4 regions of the Alicyclobacillus hesperidum subsp. aegles genome follow, and region 3 is predicted to be linked to each of the others. Evidence: riboswitches for the same ligand, from Rfam matches in the RefSeq annotation. Region 3 holds a riboswitch; each other region holds the start of a gene.
The links. A riboswitch is a leader RNA that binds a small molecule or an ion and turns the genes downstream of it on or off. The one in region 3 is predicted to bind cyclic di-AMP.
Positions count from the first base shown of each region.

Region 1 (5,255 bases), on a different contig from region 3:
CCAATTGATCACGGCTCTTGTCAAGGCACTCGACAAAAGTGTGGTCAAGGAAATTCAAGAATGGTAAAGTGATGGTGGGTACAAGCGGGCGCCGTTGTTCGGCGCCCTGCCTATCAAGGAGGGCCGCTGTTGATGTCAGACGTTCCGCACTTCCTATTGGGGCTGTGGGCCAATACTGCGCTGATGGCGGCTATCTGTGCCATCGTCTTTACACAGATATTGAAAGTTCCCATTCATTATCTTACGACGCGCGCCTGGGATATACATAAGCTACTGGACGCGGGCGGCATGCCAAGTTCACATGCTGCCGGCGTTGTCGCGTTGGCGAGCGCTTTGTGGTTTGTCGTGGGTCCCTCATCCCCGGTCTTTGCGACTGCGGTTGTCTTTGCCGCCATCGTGTTGTACGACGCCGGTGGCATTCGTCGACATGCCGGCGAGCACGCAGTGCTTCTCAATCGAATTGCAATGGAATTTTCTCAACGTGGGGAGTCGGCTGCAACCGTTCAAGAGGAAGGAGAGCGCCTTAAGGAGATCTTAGGTCATGAACCGAGCGAAATCATCGTCGGGGCTTTCTTGGGTCTCGCGATTGGAATTGCCTTTGGGAAATGGTGGTGAATGCGGTGCATTCGAGCGCTTGGCAACCTGCTCGCCATCTGCATACGGATATTGAGCGTAGGGCAGCTCACCCTCCGCATTCGGTCATCGTTTTCGCATTTGCTTTTGACAGTCTCGTCTGGGTTCGCCATCCCCTACGCGGTTGGGAGTTACCCGGCGGCAAAGTGGAGCCGGGCGAGACGCCGGAGCAGGCGGCCCACCGCGAGGCTTGGGAAGAGGCTGGGCTCAAATTGGAACATCTCGCATGGCTGGCCGAATATACCATTGTATTGCCAACAGGCACAAAAGGCTTCAAGTGGGTGTATACAGCCGATGTTTACGACGTAGCTGCAAGACCTCAGGGTTCTGAAATTGTGGACGTGTGGATACCACGACCAGCCATCAATCCCGCAGATGTGAGAATGGACGACACCGTGAGTCCAGTGATGAAGGACGACATGTTTTCGAATTTATTCCCCATTGCGCGTCAGAGATGGTTAGAAAGGAGGATGTCGGATGTTCCTCACCGATGCTCACAAGGAACAGATTGAGACGTGGTTAGCGGGGCTTTCCGAACGAGTAGCGTGGTTGCAGACGCTATCCCAGCAAAGTGACGCTTGGGAGCAAGATTTGACTTGGCGCCTTGCCGCCGAGCGCGCATTGCATACAAGCGTCGAGTACGTGACAGACATCTCGTCCCTTATCATCGATGCTTTGGTCATGCGCGACCCCGGCGGCTACGCCGACATTGTGAAGGTCTTGGTCGAAGAACAGGTTGTCGACGCACAATGGTTCGATTCGTTCACGGGCATCTTCGACCTACGCACGAAGTTGCTTCGCGATCACGCACAGGTCACACCGACCGAGATTCGCCAAGCAGTCGTGCGTTACGCAAACCAGTTTTCCCCCTTTATCGATGCGATCCGTGCATACATCAAGTGATACGGCTCAGGCTCACAGCGTGAATCACACGTCTGTGAGATTGTCCGGGATATAGACCGTGACCTTGCACTGCTTCACTCCAAACTGCAAGGCATTTCTCCTAGATGGCATCAGCACGTCGATGTGACGTCCGCGAATGGCGCCGCCGGTATCCTCGGCGATGCGCCAGCCCACCCCCTCAATGTACAGTAGGCTTCCATACGGAATCACAGTAGGATCGACGGCAACCGTTCGGCCCGTTTTCGCAAAAGTGCCGGTTGCGGTGATGCCAAAGCCAGGATCCCCGGGATCTTTACCCGTCGAAATGCGATCCAAGTTGTATGCCGTGATCGTAAAAAGATCGCTTTCCTTGCGATATTTGCGGATGTCATAATCACGGCCAAACACGGTGATGGCACTTGGCTGTGTGGACATATCTGTCCGCTGGTACACATGGTGGGGTCGCACGCAGTCACCTGCGGTAGCCGGCGCTTCGCCCCACCATAACGATGTACTCACAACCGCCGCAATGCAAAAGCCAGATAAGTGGTAACTGTTCATGTCTGTAATATGTATCGCAGGCGGCGAAACATACATCGCAAAAGTACATTCGCGAGCCAAAAGGCAAAGGGCTGCAGGCAGTCGATACCTGCAGCCCTTTGCGGGAAACATGGGATTCGTAGATTAGTACATTTTCCTTACAGCTGTAAGGTGGTTGCCCCAATACGATCCCGGTTTGACGCTCAGGAAGCCAACCTTTCCGAGCCCTCCGCCGCACTGAATCATTTCGCCATTGCCTGCGTAAATGCCAACGTGTTTACCATACTCGAAAATGAGCAGATCGCCTGGTTGCAAGTTTGACTTGGGTTCCCTGATTCCCACTTCGTAATACTGCATGCGGGACGACGTGGTGAACTTATAGCCAAGCGCATGATGGTACACGTACTCGACAAAGTTGGAACAATCAAACCCGTATTGCCCTCGGTCTTCGTTATGCCCCCAAATGTACGGGGTACCAAGTTTGCTTTCTGCCACTCTGAGAACAGCGTTGGTTTTTACCTGATACGAGGCGTTTTCGCTGGCCAACGGACGAATGTTGTGATCGATCGAAACCCCTGGCGGCAGATTTACACTTGCCATAGCTATCGTCGATCCCAGTGCGAGCGTGGTTATGGTTGCAGCGACGGTGGAGATTGCCTTCTTGAACATCAAATTCCTCCTAAAGCCTCCGAGGTTAGTTGACGGGTTCGGTGGAAGAACAGTCCCTACGCCCCGGCTGTGCCGGATGGCGATTCACCCCATGTATTGCAGTCCCCCGTACCTGAAATTCAGGATTCGGCTGTTTTTGTGAGTTGTACGTAAAAGGTTATCACGGCGGTAAACCCAATTCCTTATGAGATCAATGGTGCAATTGGCAATCTACTCACGCTAATAGATGATTGTTGACAATATTGTCGGTTCATATCGTGATCGAAACGGGCATAGATTGGGGGCAAGGGAGCATGTGACAGGTGGATTCGTTCTTAGGGGGTGTTCGTATATGCGGCGCACAAGTATTGAAATCGAAGGTGTTACGCACGGTCAGACGCCGATCCCGCAAGGGGCCAGGATAGGGCCATTCGTTTTTTCCTCAGCGATTGCCGGTGTCGATCCCGCGACAAAACAAATTCCGCCCGACCCGTCGCGACAGGTGGAGTTGGCGTTTCAAAACGTCGCCGCCTTTATGCGCAATGCTGGAGGCAGGCCCGATGACATCATCAAGATGACGGTCTACGTCGATGATGACGACATGCGAGCCCTGGTCAATGAGGAGTGGGTCAAGATGTTTCCTGACCCGGCATCCAGACCGGCACGACACGCGATTTGCGGGCCGTTGCGACGGGGTGCACGCGTTCAACTAGAAATCATCGCGGTCATCGCGCAGGAGGTTTAAAGATGGCGAAAATCGTCTTAGGTGTTGGTTCCTCCCATAGCCCGCAAGTAAGTAGTCCGTCCGAGGTGTGGCCCTTGCATGCCCAGCGGGATCGCGAAAATCCGGACACACAGTATGAACAGCGGGAGCTACAGTACGCGAACGTCCTGGCACCACAACTTCGGCCGGAGGTTTGGCAACGTAAGTACGAGCAGTGCCAAATGGCAATCGACCACTTACAAACGGTGATTGCACAAGTAAGCCCTGATGTCATCGTCGTCATCGGAGACGACCAAGAGGAACTGTTTTGGGACGAGGTGAAGCCGGCGTTCGCCGTGTACTGGGGAGACGAAATCGTCGATTTACCACACCGTTTGGAAGACTTACATCCTTCTCTTCGCCCTGTGATCTGGGCCTGGCACACGACGGATGAGCCTGTGCGCTACCGGACCGAAAGCAACTTGGGCAAGCACATCTTGCTGCGCATGACGGAAGAAGGGTTTGACGTTGCACAAAGCAGGACGCAACTGCGAGATCGGTCTTTGGGACACGCGTACACGTTTGTGAAACGGAGGTTGGTGCCACAAGACATCCCAATGGTACCGGTCTTTATTAACTGCTTCTTTCAACCGAATCAACCGACTCCGGCGCGTTGTTATGAGTTCGGGCAGGCGCTGCGGAGGGCAATCGAATCATGGGATGCCGATCTGCGCGTGGCCGTGATCGGATCGGGAGGCTTGAGTCATTTCAAGTTGGATGAATCTTTGGATGAACTGGTCATCCGGGGACTCCAAAATAAAGATGCAAGCATTTTGAAAGCGCTTCCCAGGGATCGGCTGGAGGGGGCTTCGGGTGAAATTCTGAATTGGATCGCGGCCGCAGGAGCCGTTGAACACCTGCAGCTTGAGTATCTCGAATATGTGTCTGGCTATCGCTCACCAGCCGGTACGGGTGTGGGTATGACGTTTGCCATCTGGAGATAAGAGGTGACATGGTTACATGAATGACATCCGTACCATTGAGCGGAGGACTGTTGAGCTGAGTCACGGCAAGACAGTCGTTTGGGAGGCCGGATCGGGGGACCCCGTGGTGCTATTGCACGGTGTTCGATTTTGGGAAGGAGGGGATTATTGGATTTCCACGATTCAAGCACTCTCCGCACAGTTTCACGTGTATGCGCCCGATCTGATGGGGTGGGGCGATGGGGAGAGGCTGTTTGTCGAATATTCGTTCGCATACCTTGTCGATTTCGTGCGAGAACTGCAGGATGCGCTGGGACTTACATCTGCTCACATCGTGGGTCACTCGATGGGCGGTTGGGTCGCGGCCCTGCTCGCCTATGAGAGCCCAGAGCGAGTTCGCACGCTTACATTGGTGGCGAATGGTGGCATGTCCACTTCCACGCCGCACATGATGAAACAGGTGCAGGTGCCTACTCGTGAGGAGCTTGTGCAGTATGCCCGGGGAATCGGGCAGATGCGTGAGAGCGAAATCAACGAGGCCGTAGAAAGATGGCTCGCGCGTGTCGAACGGCCCGATGCAGTGGCTGCGTACACGCTCATCATGCGGCACATGACACATCCGATACACCGAGCCCGATATAATCTCCGCCGAAGATTGCGATACATCAAGGCACCGACGCTCATCGTCTGGGGGGAGTTTGATTTGGTCAATAGCGTCGAATTTGGCAAGGAAATGTATCAGGCCTTACCTGCCGCACATATGGTCGTCCTACCTTGCGGCCACGACTGTGTAAAGGAACAGCCTGATGCCTTTCACCAGGCACTCATCCCGTTTTTACGGGAGTACGCGAAGGGGGATGGACCAT
Region 1 is NZ_BSBJ01000001.1:130,636-135,890, forward strand. Features, by position in the region: gene QMF38_RS00700 (M42 family metallopeptidase) at 1-67, shown strand, start outside; gene QMF38_RS00705 (divergent PAP2 family protein) at 133-615, shown strand; gene QMF38_RS00710 (NUDIX domain-containing protein) at 621-1,145, shown strand; gene QMF38_RS00715 (DUF86 domain-containing protein) at 1,111-1,536, shown strand; gene QMF38_RS00720 (3D domain-containing protein) at 1,561-1,983, opposite strand; gene QMF38_RS00725 (C40 family peptidase) at 2,200-2,724, opposite strand; cyclic di-AMP (ydaO/yuaA leader) riboswitch at 2,724-2,866, opposite strand; gene QMF38_RS00730 (RidA family protein) at 3,056-3,448, shown strand; gene QMF38_RS00735 (DODA-type extradiol aromatic ring-opening family dioxygenase) at 3,451-4,410, shown strand; gene QMF38_RS00740 (alpha/beta fold hydrolase) at 4,427-5,255, shown strand, end outside; gene QMF38_RS00745 (MFS transporter) at 5,254-5,255, shown strand, end outside.
Region 1: another riboswitch for cyclic di-AMP. It lies ahead of QMF38_RS00725 (C40 family peptidase); the one in region 3 lies ahead of QMF38_RS02930 (LysM peptidoglycan-binding domain-containing protein).

Region 2 (5,255 bases), on a different contig from region 3:
GCGTTGTATCCCACATTCACATCGATCACGGCAATGGAATTCTCCTTGGAACAGTTCACAACCTGCGTGATTTGCCCATTGGGTATCACCACCACCTCGCCTGTCCATATTTTGAGCACCGTGATGCGCAAACCGATGGATTTGACCTGGCCGGTCAGCCCATTAATCGTCACATAGTCACCGACGCCATACTGATCCTCAAACAAGATGAAGAGCCCGTTAAAAAAGTCCTTCAGCAAGCTTTGCGCGCCAAAGGCAATAGCAATGCCAGCAACGCCCGCTCCGGCGAGAAGCGCCTCAATGTGCACGCCCACAATGGGAAGGATGGTGAGCAATAGGATAAAGTACACCGAGTAGCGAACGATGTTGGTAAAAAGCGAATTCAACGTATGTTGCCGACGCTCGTCCAACTTATTTCGCGAATAAATGATTTTGCGCAAAACCTTACAAGATACGTGGATGAAAACTTTTGCCCCAATCAGCAGGGCAACAATCCGCAAAGCATCCCAGGATATGTGTTCTGCACCCATGACATGTGTCGCCACAAAATGTTGAACTGTTTTCCACATCTGCATATAAGCTGTCACCCCGCAAGAGCATCGTTGTGCAAATAGCCACCAGAGTGCACGAAGAAGCCCGCGCGCAGGCGGGCTTCGTTTACATTCGTGACGATGAACTTTAAATCAGGCCTTTCGCGGTGAGCCATTCTTTCGCCACCTCAGATGGCGACTTTTTGTCGACATCCACTTCGGCGTTGAGCTGCTGCATCTGGCTGTCGTCTAGCGTCCCTGCCAGTTTGTTCAAGATGCCTCGCAGTTCGGGATGCGCCTTTAGCGTACTGTCTCGAACGATAGGGACCGCGTAATAAGGCGGGAAAAAGTGCCGATTGTCTTGTAACACTGTCAGATGATACTCAGGGATTTCCGGATCCGTCGAATAGCCATCGACGACATCCACCTTTTTGTCGATCAGGGCTTCGTATTTCAGCCCAACCTCCATGGTCTTCACCGATTTAAAGTGAGCGTCATACACCTTTTCCAATCCAGGCAAGCCGTCGGCGCGGCTGACGAAGTTCTGCTCCGAACCGAGCGTCAGCGACGGGGACTTGGCCGCAAGTTGGGAGAGCGTTGAAATGCCGAGGCGTTTCGCTTCGCTTGCGCGCATCACCATCGCATAGGTGTCGTTAAATCCAATCGGTTTTAACCAGGTGATATGATACTTCTGCTCAAACTGCTGCTTCACTTCGTCATAAGCCTTGTTTGGATCCTGGGTTACTTTGTCGTGCAGGATGTTGACCAGACCTGTTCCTGTGTATTCGACATACGCATCGACATCGCCATTTTTCATTGCGTTCCACAGCACATTCGTATCCAAGTTGTCTTTCATGACCACGTGCAGTTTCGGATCGTCGTGTTGGATCAACAACTTCAAGACATTCGCCATAATGAGCTGTTCCGTAAAGTTTTTGCCGCCGATGACAATCGTGTTGCTGTTACTGGCCCCGCCCGTTCCACAACCTGTAACGGCTGCGATCAGCGCCAACGAAATGGCGGAATAACTGGCGGTTCGCAGCTGGCGACGCCCTGAGAAAAACCCAAGTAGCGACCTTCCGTAACGCCCAAATCTACGCAAACCACTACCTCCCTAGCAGATAAACCCGTCTCTTCATCTCAGCCCTCTTGGCGTCATTCGCCGATCAATCCAGTGCAACAGTTGATCGAACACGATGGCAAGCAACGCTGCCGGAATCGCCCCAACCAGAATCAATGGCGGATCGATCATGTTGACGCCCCGCATGATTAAATCGCCGAGGCCGCCAGCGCCGATAAACGTCGCCAACGTCGCCACGCCAATCGTCAACACCGTGGCGGTGCGCAGCCCCGCCATCATGACGTTGCGCGCAAGCGGCAACTGAACGCGAAAGAGCGTTTGCCACTTCGTCATGCCCATGCCTCTTGCCGCCTCTATCAGACTCTGATCCACTTCCATGATCCCTGTGTACGTGTTTCGAACAATCGGCAGCAGAGCATAAAGTACGAGCGCGATCACGGCCGGCACCGTACCAATGCCGAACAACGGCACCATAAAGCCGAGCAACGCAAGGCTCGGAATCGTTTGAATGATGGACACCACCGTGAGCGCCACATTCGCCAAGCGGGGATGCCCCGTGATGTAGACGCCAAGCGGAATGGCAATGGCAGAAGCAATGAGAATGGAAAGGACGCTTAAGTAAATATGCTGGCCAAGCGCCGTCCCCAAGGCTCCCCAATTGCTGTTAAACGCTTGCCAAAGCGGCATCCTCATGCACCTCCCCGCCGGTCGGTGTCATCAGCTTCAGCACGCTACCACGAGTTACGGCGCCCAATAACCGCTCCTCGCCGTCGACCACCGGCAAAAATCCGTGACCGTCCGCCTGCAACAGCGCAATCACGTGTGCGACGTCCGTCCCCGGCTGAATGACAGGCACGCTGGCGTCCATCACCGTCGCCGCCGTCGCGCCTTCGTCGGCAAACGAGCCAAGCACGCGCATCGCATCGACGACCCCAAGATAACGGCCGCTGCGATCCGTCACAATCAACCCGTTCACTCTTCTGGTCCGCATCAACTGAATGCACTCGGCAATGCCCCGATGCGGGCGAACTGTGACAGCCTGCACGATGGCATCTTCGATTGTCGCCCGCGTCGCCGCCTGGGCAAACCGCTTTTCGCCGACAAATTGCCGGACGAAATCGTTCTTGGGGTGCCGCAAAATCTGTTCCGGTACATCTTGTTGAATGATCTTCCCGTGCTGCATAAGAACGATTTGGTCCGCAATCTTCAACGCTTCATCCATGTCGTGTGTGACGAAGACAATCGTCTTTTGAAGCTCTGCCTGCAGCTTTGCGATCTCGTCTTGTAATTGTTCGCGACTGATGGGATCTAACGCACTGAACGGCTCATCCATCAAAATGATCTCTGGGTCGGCCGCAAGCGCCCGTGCTACGCCAACGCGCTGCTGCTGGCCGCCGCTTAGTTCCTTCGGATAGCGCGAGGCAAACACTGCCGGATCCATCCCCATTAAATCCAACAGCTCATACGCCCGCTTTACGCACACATCCTTACGCTGTCCCTTCATGCGAGGCACCAAGCTGATGTTTTCTTCAATGGTCAGGTGCGGAAAAAGCCCAATCTGTTGAATGACGTAGCCAATTTCGCGCCGCAATTCCACGGGATCTATGCGCGAGATATCGACGCCATGGACAGAAACAGTCCCACTCGTGGGCTCAATCAAACGATTGATCATCTTTAAAGTGGTTGTTTTCCCACACCCGGACGGTCCAATCAACGTCACCAAGTTGCCTTTTTCGATGGACAGGTTCAGATCGTGAACGATACTTTTTCCACTAAAATCTTTGCAAACGGAAATAAATTCGATGGCCTTTGTCATATCCGCTCCTTCCCCAAAGCTGTCGAACAATCAGGCAGGAGATCTTCGTCACACGAGTGCTGAAATTAAGAAAGATGATTGATGCGGAAGATCCAAACACACACTTATTCGCCTACGAGGTTAGCTGACGGATTCGGCACCCTCGGCGCCTATGCAAACGAATTGGGCGTTCGCCTGCAATTCACCCCAATAATTGGTTCCCCCGTTCCTGCCAGCGGCAGGATTCGGCCCTTGATGTCATTTGGTTGGAGAAAGTGTGTATGGAGAGTAGTGTACCACAACGTGAATGAGTTGCAAGTACCGGTAGGCCACACCCAACAACGGGAAACCCAAACAGGAAATCCAGCAAACCATGTCGAATCTGACATAGGTCACGCTGATGGGACCTCTACTTGACATCTGCATCCGGCAGCCCAGGCTGCCCTATCCGAGGAGGATTTTCTATGCCACAACATCGCAAGGTCGCGATTGCCGCCTTCGCCGTTTTGGGCAGCGCCCTGGTATTGACAGGATGCGGTGGCCAAACGGCCACCAGCCCTGCGAATACGGCCACGCCGTCACCCTCGGCAAGTGGGGCAAACAATACGGCCGGAACGGAGAACAACACGAGCTCTAACCAATCCAACACAACAACCAACGGGACATCCAACAGCGGCAGCCAGAGTCCTGCCAACAACTCGTCGTCTGGCGGCAGCAACAACGACTCGTCCAACGGGACGGGCACCGTGAAAGTTTCCGGCAATTTCCCGTCCATCGTCACACAGGCGATGACCTCGCTTGGAACAAATGGATTCCCAGGCGCGGATGCGCCGACGTTCGTGCCTCAACCGACGTCGGGAGGCAATCCCTCGTACGACGCCCATGAGACGGTACCGACGACAAACGGCCCGCAATTTTTGGCCGGGTACCATGTGAGCTTCACAGCGGGCGGGCAAACCTATGCGTCTTACGAGATCGACCATTTTGCAAATACGCAGACGGCAATCCAGAACGTCAATACGTTCGCAAGCGCGCTTAAAGGCGGCAAGCCCGCGTCTGGCGGCAGTGGCATCGTTCTGCCGAACAACCAGTCGGCTGCGCTCTCATCAAGCGGTGGATCGACCGTCATTCACTGGACAAACGGCAGCTGGACGTGCCAGGTCGTCAACGAAAACACGTCGGTACCGCCGACGCCGATTGCGGACAAACTGGTCACACAGCTGGCCGCGTCGAGTCTGCCAAAGCCCGACGGAACGGGTCGAGTCATCGTCGATAACGCCAATCCTTCGGGAACGGACTTGACCGTCACGCTGGTCTGGAGTGCCAATGGCAACGTTTATCAGGTGCAGACAACCAGCTCTGCCTCGTCACCCATTACATCGGCCTTGCAAATGGCATCGTCCCTGCAGCCATATCCAGGCTGAGGCAGGTCTTGCGGCAGGAGCGACGTGCGACCCAGCTCCTGCCGTCAGCTTTCGGATTTGCGCCGAATGTGGTAGCGCATCCCCGCCGTCACGGCAAAAGCAAGGGTTCCGTCGACTCTGTCCACGGCAACTTCTCCATCCCCGTCCGTGGTCACTACAGCGTCATCTGCATCGGTAAGTCGCACGACGCAGCGTGCCAATCTCTCCGCGTCCAGTGCCACCGTGTGCCACCGACCACCTTCCCATGCAATGTCGATTGTATATCCGCCCCGGCAACGCAATCCGCGCACGCGCCCGCGCGGCCACGCATCCGGAAGCGCCGGCAGCACGTGTATCTCGCCTCGGTGCGATTGCACCAACATTTCCGCAATCCCTGCGATCACGCCAAAATTCCCGTCAATCTGAAAAGGTGGGTGCGCATCAAA
Region 2 is NZ_BSBJ01000049.1:251,547-256,801, reverse strand. Features, by position in the region: gene QMF38_RS10920 (mechanosensitive ion channel family protein) at 1-575, opposite strand, end outside; gene QMF38_RS10915 (hypothetical protein) at 584-706, opposite strand; gene QMF38_RS10910 (ABC transporter substrate-binding protein) at 679-1,632, opposite strand; gene QMF38_RS10905 (ABC transporter permease) at 1,666-2,298, opposite strand; gene QMF38_RS10900 (betaine/proline/choline family ABC transporter ATP-binding protein) at 2,276-3,427, opposite strand; cyclic di-AMP (ydaO/yuaA leader) riboswitch at 3,522-3,667, opposite strand; gene QMF38_RS10895 (hypothetical protein) at 3,871-4,830, shown strand; gene QMF38_RS10890 (glycoside hydrolase family 95 protein) at 4,875-5,255, opposite strand, start outside.
Region 2: another riboswitch for cyclic di-AMP. It lies ahead of QMF38_RS10900 (betaine/proline/choline family ABC transporter ATP-binding protein); the one in region 3 lies ahead of QMF38_RS02930 (LysM peptidoglycan-binding domain-containing protein).

Region 3 (5,255 bases):
TCCATGATCCACATCGACGCCCAACTGCGACTTAGGCAAATCCCGTACGTGTCCCATGGAGGCTTTAACCGTATATCGACTTCCTAAATATTTACCAATCGTCTTTGCCTTGGCCGGCGACTCGACGATAACCAAATAATCCGCCACAGCATATCCTCCTGTTCGTCGTACGCCTTGGCAGTGCCGTTCCTTAGTTCAACCCATATTATCACCGGAACAAAAATCTTTGCAAACAAGGCCACTTTTATATTGCGCGATTTGCAACCGGTTTTCCATCGTGAATCGTGTCGAATTTCTTCTATTATTTATAATGCGAGCGGTGAGTCCGGAACACACCAGGACAACAGTTGTACAGCCGAGCGATTGATGTTAACGTGAAGTCATATGCGCGGTGTCATCCGTGTTGGATGCATGAGCGAAAGGTGGTCAACAGCAATGAAAATTGGCACCCATCACGGGAAATTTCACGCGGACGAAGTGTTCGCCGTCGCAATTCTGCGTCAACTGTATCCGGATGCGGAGGTCGTACGCTCGCGTTCACCTCAAGCGCTCGCTACCTGTGATATTGTTGTCGACGTAAACGGCTCACCGTATGACCATCACACAGTTGACAAAGTATACCGTGCAAATGGTTTACCCTTTGCATCCGCTGGGCTAATCTGGAGGGACTTTGGTGCTGCGTTGATTTCGCGCTTCGGTGTCGAAGATGAGGGAAACCGCAACATCGTGCACACACATATTGATGAAAAACTTATTCAAGCGATTGACGCCATTGACAACGGCATAGACCTCGACAGAGACACCCGTATTAAGGGCATTTCAGAATTAGTAGGATCCTTCAACCCGCCATGGAATGCGGCCGATGATGAAAACGAGGCATTCGAACGTGCTGTCCGCTTTGCGACTGTCATTCTCGACAATTACATACGTCACGAAATTAGCCGAATCGATGCGGTAGAGATTGTCAAAACAGCATTTCAAGCTCGAACGGAGCCAGCTCTTATGGTCCTTCCGAGGTTCTGCCCATGGACAGAGACTTTAATGGAATTGGACACACAGGCAAATGTATTGTACGTTGTGTTTCCAGACAAAACCGGACAGTATCGCCTACAGGTCGTACCGAAAAGCCCTCGCAGCTTCGAGGCGAGAAAGCCCCTTCCTGCCTCTTGGGCAGGAAAAGAAGGAGCGGAGCTCGCCGAGGCATGTGGGACCACAGACGCTACGTTTTGTCATCCAGCACGATTCATCGCAGGTGCCCACAGTTTAGCGGGCATACTACAGATGGCTCGACAAGCAATCGCGTCGCCAAACGACGTCGATCTTTCAAAAGCAGGTCAAAAACTTCAATAGGGTGGAAACATCAGTGTGTTCCACCCTAATAAATGTACGTATCACTTTGCAAAAACCAAATTCCCAATCTGACGAATCACCGGTTGCTGACGTACCCAACTGCCCGCTGGCGTTTCGGCCGGATTGTAAAAGACCAGCGCACCGGGAACCAGGTCTTGTCCTTTTTGTAGAACGTCCTCTGCTGCTGTAATGCTGGAGCTGTTTGGTGCTGTGTAAATATATCCGTTTGCAACGCTCGTAAACTGGTAGTGGCCGTTGCTCACTTGGAACACGACCTGCTGAACCGTGTTCCCGTACCCACCCGCTGCGATACGATGCATAATGACATCGCCTACCGCAATTTGCGCTTGCAGAGATTCCCCGCCTGCTTCAGCGTTAATCACGTGTTCAAGCCAATATAAGTTGCTTGTAGTATCGGATGTGGGTGCGGCAACATGGGCATTGACTGCCTGATTTGCTTGTCTGGTGCCATTTGTCGTAGGAGTAGTCTGAGCGGATGTGATCGGAACGCGGATCGTCGAACCGATTTGCAAATTTTGCGGATTGACTTGTGGATTCGCAGCCAGCATGGCACTAAGAGTGACTCCATAACGTCGACCAACCGTAAACAAAGTATCCCCTGGCTTGACCACGTACGCTGTGGGGCTCGGAACTTGCACGGTAGCACCCACCTGTAGATTCATCGGATCCATACCAGGATTCGCTGCTTCAATACTTTGCACAGAAATACCAGCACGATGAGCAATTGACCACAGCGATTGCCCTGGTGCGACCTTGACGGTCGCGGCCATCGCGGTCGAAACACCGAATCCACTGGTCAGACACATCGTCGCTGCTGCGAGTAACCAATGTTTTTTACGCAATCTGCCCAAATCCTCTCGTTCTGCCTCCGGGGTTAGTTGTCGGGTTCGGGTGACGAGACACCCGTCGCAGATGGCGATTCACCCCAAGGTCATACAACCAAGAAGTCCCCCGTACCCCAGATAATCAATCTGGAGACTCGGCTTAGTATTTGACGACGAAGAGTATAACAGCAAGGACATAGCGTATGTAAGATAAAAAGTATTACATCACATGATATATATGGTGACTTGATGGATGTTAGTGTTGTTCTTGCGGATCACCAACCGTTACCAACGTGCCATAATCCGTTAACTCCCATAACCGTTTCGCGTCGTGAATGGCCAATTCCACACATCCCGCACTTTGCGGGATACCGTACCGAGATCTGGGAAGGCCATGCAGCGCTTCACCCTGATAGAAAAAGCTTACATACGGTACATGGTCGACATGATACGGTTTCCCGCTTGGTCCAACACCGTCCATGCTTTGCTCCCGATTGCGTAGGTAAATCACATGCGTGCCTGCGTGCGTAGGTGCTGCATCGACGCCGGTACTACACGGGGCCGAGAAGATCCAGGATCCGTTTTCCCATACGCGAACTGTCTGCGGGATCGACTGCTTGACATATACATACCGATACGGGCGGAACGTGCCGATGACACACGTCGAAGAGAGCGCAATAGCCCGAAACACGGCTGGGCCCGCAAATCCATCCGGCCGCAGGCCATGGTCCATTTCAAAAGTCATGACTGCACCTCGGGTCAACTCGTTATAGCGACACGGGTCCCATAGCTCCCGTAAGGTATCCGGTACGTTTGCGTACTTCCACGTAAATCTCCCGATATTTGGCGAGCCCCAGCCTGCACGATACAATCTGTCCGTCGGGACCAAATCATGAAAGGTAAAGGGCAAATACCCTAGTTCGGCCAACCGCTCATGTAACCAATACACACGCGGATCAGTGTCGCCAATCGTAAGCACATGTGGAGTGACCGAAACTCGATCTCGGTCGCCGAATTCCGCACCGTATACGCAATGCGCAGGTACAATTGCAACGCTCATACAAGTCAAACACACGCTGCACAATCGTATGCTTCTCTGAATCCAAGTACGCGCCGTATCGAGACCGAACACTGCGATCACCCCCATGAAGCTAGGGTGATATGCAAGTCTTCAGCTTAGACAAGGGATTCTTTTACACGGATACATAATGAATCCTATTTTACAATATCACCTGGTACCTACCGTCGGGCAGCTTTTCAACCAGGTGCTCCACCTCAAGTTCCAATAATGTGGCATAGATGTGCCCAGGGGGCATTGACAATAAGAGTGCCAATTCTCCCGCCCGAAGCGGACCGTCCTCAGCCAGCCTATCGTACACTTGGGCTATATGTTTTGGCACTTGTTTGCGCACGGTTGTCGTAGCGTCTCCAATGCCAAATTGGTCCTGAAGCAATATTGCCGGATCGACCAGCGGGATGGCTCCGTCGAATAACAATTGGTTCGATCCGCGACTGGCGCGGGAGGTGATGGGCCCCGGCACGACGTAGACATCGCGGCCAATATCAAGTGCGACGGCCGCCGTGCCAAGTGCGCCGCTACGCTCGCCGGCTTGTACTACGACAGTGCTATTGGATATACCCGCAATGATGCGGTTGCGCTCCGGAAAATGGTGCTTACGTACCAAGGAGCCTGGAGCATATTCGCTCAGAAGTAGTCCCCGCTCACCAATCTCGGCATAAAGTCTCGCATGAGATGGTGGATAGCACACGTCCACGCCGGAACCGAGAACGGCGACAGTCGCTCCACCTGCCGCAAGGGCTGCTTCATGTCCAATGGCATCGATCCCCAACGCCATACCGGAAACGACTATGCCTCGGGCTTCCGCCACCGTCGTTGCGATCCACTTGGTGGCGGTCACTCCATAAGCTGTGGCGCGCCGCGTCCCAACCACAGCGACGGACACAAGAGAACTGAGCAAATCAACATTGCCCCGCGCAAACAACACCTCGGGCGGATCAAACAAAGCTTCAAGGTTTTGTGGATAAATTGCATCGCCGCGCACGATACACGAAATGTTCTGTTCACTGAGACGACTCTCCAACATACTGATGTTGGGGGACGATTCCCGCCATGCTACCATGCGGTGCACGGTTTGCGCATGCAACCGTACAGACTCGGTCCAGTCCGATTCATCCGCGTTTGAAAATGATATAGCCGAGCCAAACACGTGTAGCATTCGTCGCCATGTGGCTGGTGCCAATCCTGGGCAGAGCGCCCAGAAGAGTCGCAGTTCCCGTTCCGTCACAAGTACCCACACCTTCCCGTCATCGACGTAGCTTTATTGTCGAATTCGACATGGAAAGCGTCGATTGCAGATCGTAAAAAAGCCACCCGAGGCATATCGCTCGGATGGCTTTTTGTCGCACTTCGTTAATGGGTTTTGCAGACTTCCAACAACCCGCGTTCCTCTAACAACGTATAGAGTGTGGAGCCCATTTCCGACGGCGTCGGTGCAACGCGAATACCGCACTCTTTCATTTTCTCGATCTTGGATTCAGCCGTACCCGATCCGCCCGAGACAATGGCACCAGCATGCCCCATGCGCCGGCCAGGAGGCGCCGTCGCACCTGCGATAAAGCCAACTACGGGCTTTTTCATGTTCTGCCGGATCCATTCCGCCGCCTCTTCTTCTGCTGTACCACCAATCTCGCCAATCATGATGACCGCTTCAGTGTTCGGATCATCATTAAACATTTTTAACACGTCGACGAAATTGGTCCCATTCACCGGATCGCCACCGATACCAACAGCAGTAGACTGGCCAATACCGCGAACCGTCAATTGGTATACAGCTTCGTAGGTCAAGGTACCAGAACGCGAGACCACGCCAACCTTCCCTGGCGTATGAATGTACCCTGGCATAATACCGATTTTGCATTCACCAGGTGTAATCACACCAGGACAGTTTGGCCCGATGAGCCGCGTGTGCTTTCCTTCCATGAACCGCTTGACCTTCACCATATCCAACACTGGGATACCTTCGGTGATGCAGATGACGA
Region 3 is NZ_BSBJ01000005.1:24,590-29,844, reverse strand. Features, by position in the region: gene topA (type I DNA topoisomerase) at 1-147, opposite strand, end outside; gene QMF38_RS02935 (MYG1 family protein) at 436-1,350, shown strand; gene QMF38_RS02930 (LysM peptidoglycan-binding domain-containing protein) at 1,392-2,213, opposite strand; cyclic di-AMP (ydaO/yuaA leader) riboswitch at 2,221-2,366, opposite strand; gene QMF38_RS02925 (L,D-transpeptidase) at 2,452-3,255, opposite strand; gene dprA (DNA-processing protein DprA) at 3,416-4,501, opposite strand; gene sucD (succinate--CoA ligase subunit alpha) at 4,627-5,255, opposite strand, start outside.

Region 4 (5,255 bases), on a different contig from region 3:
CGGCGGCCCATCTCGGCCGTCGCTTTTTGCTTCTTATAAAGGATACTCACGCTTGCTGAAAAGCGGGATCGGCATAAGGGTGTGCAACCCAGCCGGCGGGATCGATAAACAGTCGTACAGCGACCACTTTTCGTTCGTCTGTCAATGTGAAAAAGTGCGGATTGCCTTCCGGCACCGAGATCACATCGCCTGCTTGCAGGACGACGTCAAAGTATCCATCCTTGCCTTTGATCACGAAAATGCCGCTGCCAGCCGCGATGGCACGCACTTCATCCTCCGTGTGCGTGTGCACCTGCTCAAACTTCTTTAACATGTCTTCAATATTCGGCGTGCTGTCTGACAGGGCAATTACGTCCCATTTGACGTACCCTCGTTTCTGACTAAGCGCCTGGATGTCTTCGTTGAGGGCCGCGAGAATTTCGTCCTTTTCTGCATCGGTCAAGACAAACTTGTTTTGCAGGTGGGCAGGCATTTTTGCCTCGACATCCCAGTGATCGTAGTACACGTCGTTCGCGGTGAGAAACGTACGCACTTCATCTTCGCCGCGGATCTCTGTGCCAGTGTCACGAATGCGGATGACCGCCATCGACCATTCCTCCTTCAAGTACCAAGGGTGGCCGATGGGCCACCCATACCTAACGCTATCTTAAATTTGGTGTAGACGTTTGTCTATCTGCAGATTATCGCGAGATGTGACGAACCGATTGCGATTGTCTGGCCCCTGCTGTGCTGTGTCGATGCGATCTCGCCACCTCGGCAACGCTGGCTTCGTTGAGCGTTTGTTGTGTGGTTTCCGGTGCAAGCAGGATACAGACGACGAGACCGCCCAGGGTCACGAGCGCTCCAACGAGCATCGTGGGTCCGATGCCAAAGCGCGACAGACCCCAGGGGAACAAGTAGGTTCCGAATACTGCGCCAAACCGGCTGATACACGTTGTAATACCGACCGCGGTGCCGCGTACCTCTGTTGGAAACAGTTCGTTAGGCGCAAGCCATTCCATCACGTTCGGGCCACCTGAGAATAGCGCGTACAAGATAAAGCCCAATAGAATGATGGCCAGTGGCCCGCTTGGGAAGAAGCCCAAAAGGGCAATGCCGACAGTCATCCCGGCGAAAGCGATGATGATAAGGCGTCGCCGCCCCCAACGGTTGACCAGAAAGAGAGCCGGAATACAGCCAATGAGAAACAATGCGCTGATGATGGCAGCGCCGTAGCCTGATGCACCCGTGAACAGGTGGTAGGACGTAAGCATTTCGGGGCCGAACGTCAGCATCGCGAACAGCGGTGCTACGGCCGCCATGTAGAACAGGCCGACGTATAGAGTTCGTTTGACGTATGCACGCGAGAACAGCTTCAGGTAACTGGTGCGGCCTTTGCTTTCTGCGGGTACCTCGATATCCGCCAAGGAGGCTTCCGGTCCATATACCGACCGTAAGACCTGCAGGGCCTCATCCTTACGCCCCTGTTGCAGCAACCAGCGCGGCGATTCAGGTGTACCCATGCGTAAGAGAACCAAGATGACGGCAGGAACCGCACTGCTAGCCAAGATCCAGCGCCAAGCCTCCGGGCCGATGGCGAGCATCCACTGGCCCACCAGATAGGCGACCGTCGAACCCACGTAATATGCCACCAACGTCACGCCGAGCATCATACCGCGATGGCGGCGCGGGGCAAATTCAGTCAACAGGGATGTCGCAATCGGGTAATCAGCACCGACGGAAATGCCAAGGACGATGCGCAAGGCAAATAACTCCCAGGCGTTATGAACGAAAAACTGCAGTACGGAAGCGACGATGAGCAAGATGAAGTCGATGGTATACATCAATTGGCGGCCAAATTTGTCGGTCACATAGCCGAGAAATCCGCCAATAAAGATGCCTATCAACGCAGATGCGCCAATCAAACCGCTCCACATTGCATTCAAATGCAATTGGGGCGTGATTTGGGTCAGGGCGATCGCGATGATGCTGAGAATGTATCCGTCGAGAAATGGGCCGCCGGAAGAGTAAATCGTCAGTTTTAGGTGAAACGGACTAAACTTCGCGTCTTCTACCACGTTGGTGGTTTTTGCAGACAAACCATCCATCCCCTTTCTTCTTTTGGCAACAGAGATGTCAACGGGAAGCCCAAGCGCGTGCAAATGAACAGCTTCGCTTGGTGTTCAGATTTTTGGGCGTGAAATTTTCTGGGCACGAAATATAAAGGTATGCATCTTCCCGTGGCGATGGGGCGCCCAAAAGCGAACCCTTGCGTTGGCGTACAGTGCTTGGCTTTAAGATCAGGGATTGGATGGTGGATCTGCAGCTGAAGATTCGTGGAAAGGTTTGAGCAGGACAACACAGAAGGGACTTGCAGTATACAACATGGGCACAGCACTCCTTTCATGACGCTTGCGAGGTTAGCTGACGGGTTAGGGCTGAAAGGCGCCCCACGCGACAAATGCGTTTCACCCCAGGTATGGGTCCCCCGCTTCCCCATTCGGGAATTCAGCGTGGCAACAAACGTTGCTCTTATTACGTTAACGCAAATATTGCATGGTTGCAAATGAACTTGTCCACAATACTCACAGGTTTTATCCACAATTCATCCCCAGTTATCCACAGTGTGCTGTGGAGAAGTGCTGTGCTATGAACATAACGCTTGTGTATAATGACGAATGGGCCATCAACAGCCTTGTGGATAATTTGGTTGACACGAGTGGATTGGATGAACGGGGTGTACATAGATGAACGATGTTACCAGTACAGATATGCATCGCGATTCGCGCTATATCGTGGCCACATATCGGTTGCGCGATCGCGAAAATCGGCTTGCAGCCCGTGCGGAGGGTATCGCCATTGGGCTGACAATTGGCACGTGGACAGATCTGCCGTCGTTGCGTAAGGAGCAGGTGGCAGCTCATTGTGGACAGGTACAAGGCATTCGCGTTGTCGATGCGGCAGAAGCAGGCGATGTGATTGCTGAAATCGATATTGCTTACCCTGTTGCGAATCTTGACACGACCTTCGCGTCTCTGCTGACAACTGTGTTTGGCAAGCTTTCGATGGACGGCGAAATTCGCTTAGAGAGGTTGTCCTTGCCCGAAGCGTGGGAGCGTGTCTATCCAGGGCCGAAATTCGGCGTCAACGGCGTTCGCGAACGCTATGGCGTATTCGGGCGGCCGTTCGTGATGAGTATTTTCAAAGCTTGTGCGGGCCTTACGCTGGAAGAACTGGTCGCCCAGTTTGGCGAGCAAGCATCGGGTGGCGTCGACCTCGTCAAGGACGACGAGATTTTCTTCAGTGAGGCACATGCGACGGCGGCCGAGCGCGTTGTGGCGTATCGCGAGAAGGCGCGTCAAATTGCAGTACAGACCGGGCGGGAAACGGCGTATGCGGTCAACCTGACGGGACCTGTGCACCAGCTGCGCGAGAAGGCAAAACGCCTGGCCGACCTTGGCGCCGGTGCCATCCTGTTTAACGTCGTTGCCTACGGATTTGACGTCCTCGCCGATCTCGCTCGCGATCCCGACGTTTCTGTACCAATTCTTGCACATCCGGCGGTATCCGGCGCCCTCTACGGGTCGCCGAATTACGGTATCGCCGCAGATATCGTGCTGGGTCAACTCATGCGATTGGCGGGGGCTGACATGGGCATTTTCCCGTCCATGTATGGCAGCGTGACATTGGGTGGCGAGGCCACGGATCGGTTACTTGGGCACCTGCGTAAGGACGGCGTCCATCGCAAGGTTCTACCAGCACCATCTGCAGGGATTTACCCGGGACTCGTTCCGCAGTTGTACCGGGACTTTGGCATTGACCTCATTCTCAATGCAGGCGGTGGCATTCATGGCCATCCAGGTGGCGCCAGCATGGGTGGACAGGCGTTCTTTGACGCGATCGCGGCTGTACAAGAGGGCGTACCACTCCAAGATGCCGCTGAGGATAAGCCGGCTTTAGCCGCTGCCATTGCAAAGTGGGGGGTGCGGGCGTGACGGTTCGCGTAATTTGCGATTTTGACGGAACGATTTCAGAACGCGACATGATTACTACGATTATGGAAAGATTTGTGCCTGAGGAAAGCCAGCCCATCATCGAGGCAGTCAAGCAAGGTCGACGAACCGTGAAGGATGGCGTCGAAGCGATGTTCCAGCTGATTCCTTCGGATCAGTATGACGAGGTTACCCGGTTTGCACAGGATCACACACGAGTTCGGCACGGTTTTCCACAATTCATCCACACCTGTGCACAACTTGGGTGGAAGCTGTCCGTAGTTAGCGGCGGATTCGACTTTTTCGTGTTGCCGGTTATCCACAAATTCTCCACAGGGACTGTGGATATCTATTGTAACCACCTCGATACAAGTGGCCGACGGCTACATGTGCAGTGGTCGCACCCTTGTGATCCAGCTTGCGAGGGTGGTTGCGGACTGTGTAAGCCGAGCGTAATTCGGCAACTTGTCCAGCCAGGGGACAGCGTGATCGTCATCGGGGATGGCGTGACAGACTTTAAAGCGGCACAAATGGCAGACTTCGTGTTTGCGCGGGCGCAACTTTTGGCATTGGTAGAGGAGCGGGGCATTCCACATCTGCCTTTTACAACGTTCGACGATATCGTAGCAGCTATCGACGACAAGGAGGCTTCACTTCATGCATACATTCAGTGAACAGGCACAGGGCGTGATCGAACTTGCGCGCTTCGCCTCTGACAAGGGTTGGTTGCCTGCCACCAGCGGGAATCTCTCAATTCTGGTCGAACGCGATCCGCTCCTGTTTGCGATTACGCGCAGCGGTGCGGACAAGCAACGCCTGACCGAACGGGATGTGTTACTAGTCGACGCCGACATGCGGGTGCAAGGCGAGACCTCATACAGGCCATCTGCCGAGACGACCGTCCATGTTGCTTTGTATGACAAACTGTCATGTGGCAGCATCCTGCACGTACATACGGTGTATAACAATCTGATTAGCGAACTGTTCGCCCGGCAAGGATATGTCGAAATTGCGCATCACGAATTGCTCAAGGCGCTCGGGCACTGGGAGGAAGATGCTTCTGTGCGGATACCGATTGTCCCGAACTGGGCGGATCTGCACCAACTCGGCCAAGCTGTCGCGGATGCGGCAAAGCCCGACGTGCCTGCCGTACTCGTTCGTGCGCATGGCGTGTATGCATTCGGCGATACCCCAGACGCGGCGCGCCGGCACTTGGAAGCGGTGGAGTTTCTCTGCGAGTATGTGTACCGGTTGGAGCTCATACGCAACGCAGGCTTCGTAAGC
Region 4 is NZ_BSBJ01000070.1:74,167-79,421, reverse strand. Features, by position in the region: gene QMF38_RS12785 (1,2-dihydroxy-3-keto-5-methylthiopentene dioxygenase) at 47-586, opposite strand; gene QMF38_RS12780 (MFS transporter) at 681-2,087, opposite strand; cyclic di-AMP (ydaO/yuaA leader) riboswitch at 2,375-2,503, opposite strand; gene QMF38_RS12775 (2,3-diketo-5-methylthiopentyl-1-phosphate enolase) at 2,727-3,974, shown strand; gene QMF38_RS12770 (MtnX-like HAD-IB family phosphatase) at 3,971-4,645, shown strand; gene mtnB (methylthioribulose 1-phosphate dehydratase) at 4,629-5,255, shown strand, end outside.
Region 4: another riboswitch for cyclic di-AMP. It lies ahead of QMF38_RS12780 (MFS transporter); the one in region 3 lies ahead of QMF38_RS02930 (LysM peptidoglycan-binding domain-containing protein).